Regions from separate parts of the Glutamicibacter sp. NPDC127525 genome, predicted to be linked through region 2. Evidence: riboswitches for the same ligand, from Rfam matches in the RefSeq annotation. Region 2 holds a riboswitch; each other region holds the start of a gene.
The links. Region 2 has a riboswitch for S-adenosylmethionine ahead of ACFVHU_RS11845 (acyl-CoA dehydrogenase). Riboswitches for the same ligand answer to the same signal wherever they lie in the genome.
Positions count from the first base shown of each region.

Region 1: linked by a shared signal. The riboswitch ahead of ACFVHU_RS14950 (O-acetylhomoserine aminocarboxypropyltransferase/cysteine synthase family protein) and the one ahead of ACFVHU_RS11845 (acyl-CoA dehydrogenase) in region 2 are both predicted to bind S-adenosylmethionine.
Region 3: linked by a shared signal. The riboswitch ahead of ACFVHU_RS06330 (OsmC family protein) and the one ahead of ACFVHU_RS11845 (acyl-CoA dehydrogenase) in region 2 are both predicted to bind S-adenosylmethionine.

Region 1 covers NZ_JBHXVN010000006.1:170,577-173,845, reverse strand. The annotation lists gene ACFVHU_RS14955 (cystathionine gamma-synthase) at 1-770, opposite strand, end outside; gene ACFVHU_RS14950 (O-acetylhomoserine aminocarboxypropyltransferase/cysteine synthase family protein) at 767-2,080, opposite strand; SAM riboswitch class I at 2,169-2,259, opposite strand; gene ACFVHU_RS14945 (LysR family transcriptional regulator) at 2,491-3,269, opposite strand, start outside.
Region 2 covers NZ_JBHXVN010000004.1:321,408-324,676, reverse strand. The annotation lists gene ACFVHU_RS11855 (aliphatic sulfonate ABC transporter substrate-binding protein) at 1-291, opposite strand, end outside; gene ACFVHU_RS11850 (ABC transporter ATP-binding protein) at 377-1,198, opposite strand; SAM riboswitch class I at 1,204-1,305, opposite strand; SAM riboswitch class I at 1,573-1,664, shown strand; gene ACFVHU_RS11845 (acyl-CoA dehydrogenase) at 1,680-3,011, shown strand; gene ACFVHU_RS11840 (LLM class flavin-dependent oxidoreductase) at 3,069-3,269, shown strand, end outside.
Region 3 covers NZ_JBHXVN010000002.1:124,834-128,102, reverse strand. The annotation lists gene ACFVHU_RS06335 (L-idonate 5-dehydrogenase) at 1-977, shown strand, start outside; gene ACFVHU_RS06330 (OsmC family protein) at 1,054-1,605, opposite strand; SAM riboswitch class IV at 1,637-1,758, opposite strand; gene ACFVHU_RS06325 (DEAD/DEAH box helicase) at 1,899-3,269, shown strand, end outside.

The DNA of each region.
Region 1 (3,269 bases), on a different contig from region 2:
ATGCGCAGGCCCAAGGTCTTCAAGCCGCGGGCGGCCAGGTAGGAATCCTGCGGTCCGGAGACCGCGCCCCCGGCAAACTGCTGGTAGCCCACGGCTTCGGCCAGGCTCTGCCCGCGGTGCAGGTGATCGGCCACGATGACGGCCCCGCCGAGCACATCGGAGTGCCCGCCGATGTACTTGGTGGTGGAATGGACCACCGCGTGGGCGCCGAAATCCAGCGGGCGCTGCAGATACGGGGTAGCGAAGGTATTGTCCACCACCAGCAGGGCGCCGTGCTCGCGGGCGATGGCAGCCCAGCCGGCCAGATCGGCGATGCCCAGCAGCGGGTTGGAGGGGGTCTCCACCCAGAGCAGCGCGGTGTTCGGGCACACCGCGGCGCGCACCGCATCCAGGTTGGTGATGTCCACCGCGGAAGAGGTGATCCCCCATTTGCTGTGCAGCTTGGAGATCAGCCGGTTGGTGCCGCCGTAGCCGTCGGCACCCAGCACGATGTGATCGCCTGGCGCCAGTACTGCGCGCAGCAGCGCGTCTTCGGCCGCGATCCCCGAGGCGAAGGAGAAGCCGGCGGTGCCGCCTTCCAGCGCGGTGAGCTGGGATTCGAACCCGTTGCGGGTCGGGTTGGAGCCGCGCGAGTATTCGTGCCCGGCGCGCAGCACGTTGATGCCGTCCTGGATGAAGGTGCTGGTCTGGTAGATCGGCGGGATCACCGCACCGGTGTGCGGGTCCTTGTGCTGGCCGGCGTGCACGGCGAGGGTGTTGAAGCCGCTCATGCGAAACTCACTTCCTTGGTGTCGGCGGTGGCCTGGGCTGCGGCCAATGCAAGGTCCAGCGATTGGGTGATATCTGCGAGCAGATCGGCGGGGTCTTCCAGACCGACCGACAGACGCAGGGTGGAGGTGTTCAGGCCCGCGGCCACCAGCTGCTGCTCGGAGAGCCGGCAGTGCGTCATGGTGGCCGGGTGGGAGACCATGGTGCGGGTGTCCCCCACATTCGCGGCCAGGGAAATCAGCTTGAGCCCGTCGATCACCGGGGAAACCAGCGATGGGTGGGCCAGCTCGATGGCCAGCACGCAGCCGGTGCCCTTGGGCGTGAGCGTCCGGGCCAGCTCGTGGCTCGGGTGGCCGGGCAGGGACGGGTGGTGGATGGCCGCGATGCCCGGGTGCTCTAAGAGCTTTTCGATCAGGGTGGTGACGCTGCGCTGCACGTGGGCGGCACGCACCGGCAGGGTCTCGATTCCGGCCAGGATTCCCTGGGCGCTGGCCGGGGCCAGGGTCGGGCCCAGATCGTGCAGGAATTTGGAACGCACCAGCATCGCGTAGGCGGCCGGTCCGTGGCGCTCAAGCAGCGAGGTGTTGTTCAGCCGCACCCGCGGGGCGGCGATCTGCGGCCAGCGGGCGGCATCGGAGAAGTCGAATTTCCCCGAGTCCACGACGACCCCGCCGAGCACCGAGCCGTGCCCGGCCAGGCCCTTGGTGGCCGAGTGCACCACGATGTCGGCACCCAAATCCAGAGGCCGAATATTCAGCGGGGTGGCCAGGGTATTGTCGACCACCACCGGGATGTTGTGCTCGTGGGCGATGGCCGCGATGGCGGGCAGGTCGGCCACGGTGCACAGCGGGTTGGAGACGGACTCCAGGAAGAACGCCCGGGTGTCCGACTCAATGGCAGCGGCCCAGGCGGACGGATCGGCCTGGTCGACAAAGCTGATGCGGATGCCGAAGTCCGCGAAGGTGTCGGTGAACAGGTCCACGGTGCCGCCGTAGAGCGAGGAAGAGGCCACAATGTGCTTGGGTCCCTGGGTCAGGGCCAGCAGGGACAGGGCCACGGCGGCTTGCCCGGTGGCGGTGGCCACCGCGTGGGCCCCGCCTTCCAAGGCGGCTACGCGCTGCTCGAGAATCGAAACGGTCGGGTTGCCGGTGCGCGAATAGGTGAAGCCGGCCTGGCGCAGGGCGAACTTCTCGATCGCTTCGGCATGCGATTGGAATTGGTAGGCCGCGGAATTGTGCAGTGGTGGCAGCATCGGGCGGAAGTCTCCGCTCGGGCGGTACCCTGCGTGGACCGCGTCGGTTTCCTGGCTCATGGCTCCTCCTCGATTCTCTGCGAGGGAGTGCACCGATTGGCATCGTGCGGCGGCACGAAGCACAGTACGCAAAAACGCGTTCGGAACTGCTCCATCGTTCCTGGCGGTAGCACCTTTCGGTTTCCCGATGGTTGCTGCGACGTCTTCGAGCCAGATCTCTCAGCCGCTCTTGATGGTTTGTTGTTCTTCCATGGTTGGCTATCCGCCGCAAACGGTGCAAGCGGTATCCGGCGCCCGGCTTCATACAAGGCCGCCACGCTTCATATGTCGTCGCCTTGTCATGATGACGCGGGGGCCTGAACCTTTTTATGACGCGCAGAATTGAGAAAAACCGCATGGTTTCGCGGTTTTTCCTGGAGTTTGTGACGATGTGCCGGTACTCGATGACCGGGCGTTACGCTGCTGGTGGCTCAGCCGAGCACTTCTACCCCGAAGCTGGCGACCACCGTGCGGACTTCTTGCAGGTAGCGCTGGGCCTGGTCGGTGAGCGGGATGGCGGCGTGGTCAATCCAGCCAATCTCGATGCGCTCCTCGATGGCCAGCGGGATGGCCACGATGGAGGGATCGAGCTCGTCGCTGATGATGCCGGTGGAGATCGTGTACCCGCCCAAGCCGATCATCAGGTTGAAGATGGTGGCGCGGTCCGAGACCTGGATTTCACGTTGGCTGGAGCGCGTGGAGAGCACCTCCTCGGCGAAGTAGAAGGAATTATTCGCGCCCTGGTCGAAAGTCAGCCGCGGAAGGTCTTCCAGGTCTTCGAGCGTGACCTGGGTCCGCGTGGACAGCGGGTTGCTGCGCGAGATGAAAATGTGCGGATCGGCCAGGAACAGCGGGTGGAAGACCAGCCGGGATTCGCGCAGCAGCTTGTCGATGACCTTCCGGTTGAAGTCGTTGCGGTACAGGATCCCGATGTCGCTGCGCAGCGTGCGCACGTCCTCGATGATTTCTTCGGTGCGGGTCTCGCGCAGCGAAAACTGGTACTCCTCGGCCCCGCTGGCCTGCACCATCCTCACGAAAGCGTCTACCGAGAAGGAGTAGTGCTGGGTGGAGACGCCCAGCAGCCGCCGGGCCGAGGGGCGGCCGAGATAGCGATGCTCAAGAAGCTCCACTTGCTCGAGCACCTGCCGGGCGTAGCCGAGGAATTCTGCGCCTTCGGCGGTGAGCGTCACTCCCCTGGCCGAACGCATCA
Region 2 (3,269 bases):
TGTGGAACCAACATCGATTGCGTCGGCGCGAAGAGCTTCATTGGCCTTGTTGGAACCTGCGGACTGGATCCATTCGACATTTACGCCCTGCTCCTTGGCGGCTGCTTCCAACCATCCCTTTTCCTTGAGTACCAGGCTCAGCGGGTTGTAAGTGGCAAAGTCGATGGACAGGGTCTGACCATCCGAGGAGGCTGTAGCGTTTTCGCCAGCACAGCCGGTCAGGGCAACTGCGCCAACGATCAAGGCGGCGGCGGACAATGCAGTGCGGCGGGTGAGACGGTTCAAAAGCATGGAGAATCCTAGAATTGTGCGTGCAAGCGGTGTAGGTGAAAAGGCAAAGGGGACGAATGGTTCGGGACCCACGGCGTGGCCGGGACTAATGGTTGGTTGGGTCGACGCCGAGCAGGCGCAATAGGTGCAGGCGATCTGCAACGAACTTTTCATCGGTATGCCGGCGTGGATGCCCAGCTGAGATGGACAGATCTTCGATGACGCCCGCTGCACTATGCCCAGCGCCTCGCCCCAGAACAATCACGCGGTCAGCCAGAGTCAACGCCTCGTCCACATCATGGGTCACCATGAGAACGGTGGTGGGGAACGATGCGTGAATCGAGAGCAGCAGATCCTGCATCTTCAAGCGTGTCAGCGCATCGAGGGCGCCAAAGGGTTCATCAAGAAGCAATACACCCGGGCGCCGAGCCAGCGCGCGAGCCAGCGAAACCCGCTGCGCCATGCCTCCGGAGATCTCGCGTGGGCGCAAGCTGGCTGCATGGCTCAGACCGGTCAGCTCGATCAACTCCTCGATCAGCGCGTTGCCGGAGCGCTTATCGGTTTCCGGTGCCAGGCCCAGTGCAATGTTCTGGCGAACCGAGCGCCATGGCAGCAGCCGGGGCTCCTGGAAAGCAACGGCGCATAACTCGTTGATGCCGGTGACCTCGCGGGTGCCGGTGCGGATGGTGCCGGTGGTGGGGTGGTCCAAGCCCGATACTGAACGCAGCAGCGTGGATTTTCCGCAACCGCTGGCTCCAAGAATGGCCACGACTTGACCTGCCGGAATTTGCAGGTTGATATCGGCCAGGACGGTGCGGCTTTCCATCTTGGTGGTGAAGGTCCGCGACACGTTGCTGAACTGCACGTCCAGGGCGCTTGAAGCTGAGACAACGGGAGCTGCCTCGGGCGCTGCAAAGGAAAGAGTCATGTTCATCTCCATCGGTCCTGGCGGTAGCACCGGCCTGCAGAGCAAAACTCCAAAGGTGGTTGCTGCGGCGTCAACGAGCCAGATCTCTAGGCCGCTCGGGATGGTTACGTGTCCATTACAACGAGTCGAACGATTTGAACGCAAATCTCGCGTAATATGAAAAAATCTTCGACAACTACGTCACATTGCCCAGAAATTTCGTTATTTATTTTATTGCAGGCCGGTTTGCTCGACATTAAGCAAAACTTTGCAACTCATCTTCGGCAGGACACGGAATAGGCTGTGAAATTTGAAGATGGGCACTGCCGGCACTGGGACGAAATGTGACTTCGCGGGTTGGAATCACCGGTTTATTACCGTTACAAATGAATTACGACCCATCCAGAGCGGCTGAGAGATCTGGCTCCACGACGCCGCAGCAACCACCCCAATAGCGGGACGGTGCTACCGCCAGGACCGATGGAAAGAATTGAGAACCCTGATGCCTATTGGTGAATCGCACAATGCCCTCGGACTGGACTTCAACCAGCTCAGTGACCCTTCGCAGGCCACCGCAATGGACCTGGACAAGTTTGAAGAACAGTTGCCGACTAGGCAATTGCTGAAAATCACCCCCGGACCAAGTGCGGATGAGCAATACGACCGGCTGGCCGAAATCTTCCGTCCCGTTTTTGCGCAGATCGCCGCAACCGCCAAGGACCGCGACTTGAACCGCGTGCTTCCTTTCGAGCAGGTAGGCCTGCTGAATCGCGAGCGCTTCGGTGCGTTGCGCCTTTCCGTTGCCGACGGGGGCTATGGTGCACGGCTGGTGGATGTCTTCCGCTTGCTCATCGAGCTTTCCGAGGCGGACTCCCACGTAGGCCAGCTGTGGCGCGCGCATATCGCATTCGTTGAGAATGTCTTGGTGCTGGACGACGAAGAACTGCGCAAGAAGTGGGTCGCTCGCATCGCTGCCGGGCAGATTATCGGCAACGCCTACACCGAACGCGGTGGCAACGCCCTGGGCACCTTGAACACCAAGGCCAGCGTCTTGGATGGACGCTGGGTGATCGACGGTGAAAAGTACTACTGCACCGGCACCATTTTTGCCGACTGGACCACCGTTGCGGTGGCCCACCCGGAGCTCGCCGGCCGCCAGATCGCCGTGGTCTCCACCCAGCGCAGCGGCGTCAAGATCCTCGACGACTGGGATGGGTTCGGCCAGGGCCTCACCGGAACCGGCACCACCGAATTCCACCAGGTCCCGGTGGATTGCTTCATGCCGCAGCAGACCAATGACTCCGAAGCGGCGATCTTCCAGCTGGTGCTCATGGCCGTGCAGGCGGGCATCGCCCGCGCCGCACTGAACGACCTGCGTCACGCGGTGCAGGCGCGCACCCGCATCTTCACCACTGGAACCGGGGTGCCGGTATACCAGGAACCCCAGGTCCTCCAGCTGGTGGGCGAAGTTTCCGCGGAGTCCTTCGCTGCCGACTCCGTGGTGATCGGCGCAGTCCTTGAAGTTGAAGCCGCCTTGGGCGATCCGGGACTGAACGACGAGGAACGCTACGCAGTATGCGAGCTGGCCGCCAACCGCGCGCAAACCGTGGTGCAGCCACTGGCCATCGGCGTGACCAGCAAGCTCTTCGACGCACTGGGCGCCTCTTCCACCAGAAGCGGCTGCAACCTGGACCGGCACTGGCGCAATGCGCGCACCATCGCCACGCATAACCCGGCGATCTACAAGGCGCGCATCGTCGGGGACTACGAGATCAATGGGGTCCAGCCGCAACGGCTGTCCGTCACCGGCGAGGATTCGACCCAGCGGGCCTGAGGGCCTGCGACGCACACCAGCAACTTTCCACGATTACCAACCTATGGGGGCAAAGCCATGAGCGAGAACAAGCGCGAGATCCTATTCAACGCATTCGACATGAACTGCGTGGTGCACCAGTCGCCGGGCCTGTGGCGCCATCCGCAGGACAAGGCCTCGACCTACAAGACCCTGGGCTACTGGACCCACCTGGCCAAGGTGCTGGAAAAGGGGAAGTTCGACGGGCTGTTCCTTGCCGACGTGCTGGGCACCTACGAC
Region 3 (3,269 bases), on a different contig from region 2:
AGCTGGCAGCGCCGCGAGCAGATGAAGCACGCGTTGCCATCGCTTACGGCGGTATCTGCGGATCAGACTTGCATTACTGGAGCCACGGCGCCGCCGGGGAATCGATCCTCAAGGCTCCAATGGTTCTCGGGCATGAAATCGTCGGCACCATCATCCAGGCCGCCGCTGACGGCAGCGGGCCGGCAGCCGGAACCAAAGTCGCCGTGCACCCGGCAACACCAGGCGAGACCGGGGAACCCTACCCGGCCGACCGCCCGAATCTTTCCCCGGGGTGCACCTATCTGGGCTCGGCCGCCCGCTACCCGCACACCGAGGGCGCATTCGCCCGCGAAGTGAACCTGCCATCACGCATGCTGCGTGAGCTGCCTGCTGGCTTAGCACTGCGTGATGCGGCACTGGCAGAACCGGCTGCGGTTGCTTGGCATGCGGTGTCGCGCGCCGGTGAAGTCGCCGGCAAGAAGGCGCTGGTTATTGGTGCTGGGCCGATCGGAGCTCTCGCTGTAGCAGTGCTCAAGCGTGCCGGAGCCAAAGAAATCATCGCAGTGGACATGCACGAGAAGCCGTTGGAAATCGCCGGGAAACTCGGTGTCACTTCAACTTTGCGCGCCGATGACCAGGAAGCTCTTGCCCAGGTGGGCGCGGACGTGGTGATCGAGGCCAGCGGCAACTTCCGCGGGTTGGCCTCCGCCGTGCGCGGTGCCGTGCGCGGCGGTCGAGTGGTCATGGTCGGGTTGCTGCCCTCAGGAGAACAACCCACACTCATTTCGCTGGCTATTACCCGCGAGCTGGAACTGGTTGGTTCCTTCCGCTTCAACGACGAAATCGACCATGTGCTTGCTGCCCTGGCCGACGGTTCACTGCAGGTTTCCGAGGCGGTAACCCACGAGTTCCCGGTCGCCGATGCGCTTGAAGCCTTCGAAACGGCCAAAGATTCGGCTCGCTCCGGCAAAGTCCTGCTGAACTTCCTGGGGCAATAGTTGGCTTCAGCTAGAAGTGCACCGCGGCGGCCCCTGAAGTCGGGGGCCGCCGCGGTGCTTTTTAGTTCAGCGAACTCTAGTTGATCTCTGTGATGCTCACCGCGGTTGTCACCGGCACCGGATTGGCGAAGAGGTCCAGCACTGGGCAGTGGGCATCCACTGCGCGGCGCAGTTCTTCATAGCGTTCAGCTGATTCCGGTCCGGCAATCCGGATGTCCAGATCCACCGACGAGAAGCCGGGGCGGATGGTCTGGTCGATGCCGAAGAGTCCGCGGACATCGAGGTGGCCATTGGCCTGGATCTTCACGTCGTCCACCTGGATGCCGAGATTCTGCGCGTACAAGCGATAGACCACAACCTGGCAGGAGATGAGCGCTCCGAGCGCGTATTCCACGGGGCTTGCGGCCAGGTCGCTGCCGCCCAGGGCAGCTGGCTCGTCGACCTGGAAGGTGTGCTTGCCCGAGACAATGTTGCTGGCTACCGAATCGAAGCCTTCGCCCTCCACAGTGAAAGTCAATTGGGCACTTTGCGGGGCAGCCGAAATTCGTTCGCCCCAGCCCTTGCCTGCTTCCTGCAGGCGCTGTGCGCGGTCTTCGGATACGGTTGGGGCAGATGCTGCATTAGTCATGGGGAATTGATCCCCTTTCTGGCGCAAGGGGCGCCATCGCTTACGCATCTTGGCTGTCAAGATGCGTCGAATCTTCACCTGGGGCACCCCGCACAATGACGCAGGAGGGTTGCCGTCCACTCAGCCAGGGCTCAAAGAGTGGAACTCGTGATTCAGTGATTAATTTCTATCGGTTGCAGGGCCCGCGGGTAAAGGGCAGAAGTAACTTTTCGTCACCGGGCATCTTGCTTTCCGGCTCGCTAAGATGGAATCTAGCTCTCGGGCGCCCACTGCACGAACAATGAACGGCGAGTATGGAATTCCAGCTGACACTTTCTGCGGCCCAGACCTTGGTGACCGAATCCGAATACAACCTGGGCCAATTCCTGTGTGATTCCGGAAAAGTGCAGATCGCCAACCGGGTAATGCAACCGGGATCTACCCGCATCTCCGGTGTGGTGCTGCGCGAATCGGTGATGGCCCAATTGGAAATCACCGCGGGCAATATCAGCTTCACCAGCTTCTGCGGCAAGCATCCGGGGGTTCAGTCCTGTGAAGACGTCGCCGCCTTGCTCATTGAGGTCACCACCGAAGAAGACCAGGGCTTCTTCGTCTCCGACTCCGGGGTGGATCCCCACGCATGGAAACGCAATAGCAAGCCGCAGTGGGAACGTACCCTTGACCGTCTGCTTCCAGTCATTTCCGATGAGCCGCTGGCTGCCGAAGAACCGTTGGGATTGATCCTGAAAGTGGTCAGCGAACCGCGTTATGGCGGCGAGGACGCGCTGACCTTGCAGGCACGCCCGGCCCGCCAGGGCACCAAGAGCCCCTGGATCCAAACCGGGATCAGCTGGCGCAATGTTGCCTTTGATACGCGGTTCTCCAAGAAGCAGCGTCGTGCGGTCGTTGAACTGGACCGGTTGCGTGAACACGTTGAACAAGATACTTATCGCCATTCGTGGGATCCCAAGGAGTGGATCTCCTTGATGGATCTTCCAGGCCAGGACCTGCTGGATGCGTTCGAAGCCCTGCGTGAAGCTGGAGTGCAGATCGTCAACGGCGGTTCTACGGCCAAGGCCCCGGTGGAGTTCAGCGAGCAACCAGCCATGGCACACGTGGATGTGCGTCGCGGTGAACATGGCCTGAGCATGGAAGGGAAGCTGCGCGGGCCGAGCGAAGAGCACCTCTACCTCTTGCCCATAGGCACGCCGCCGACCTTGTTGGCTTACGCGTCCAGCCCCTTGCCGAAGGCCAGGGAAATCGGTTTGGCCCGGTTCGCTGAACCGGTCACGAAGGAACTGGCCACATTTATTGAATCCGGTGCGCAATCCATCCCGCAGGAAGGCGTTGAGCTTTTCGAGCGCCAGCACCTGGACCGATTGCGTCTGATGGCACCGTTGAAGAGCGAGGATGACAGCTACAGCATCCCTGTTCCAGCACGCCCCAGCCTCAAGCTGTCCCTGGAGAGCATCCGAACTCCGCTGACCGTGAGCTATTCCTGGGAGTACGCCTCCGCGGGCCCCCGCCAGTATGCCGTGGAAAAGGAAATTGCTGCTTCGGTGCAGGACAAGCTCGGCGCGCAGGCTTCCTTGGGGCAACTGACCTCTTCAGGAATCTTCCCGCCGAAGGAATTCAGCACCTCCGAATCCATCGATTTCTTGGTCTACGCATTGCCGCTATTGGCA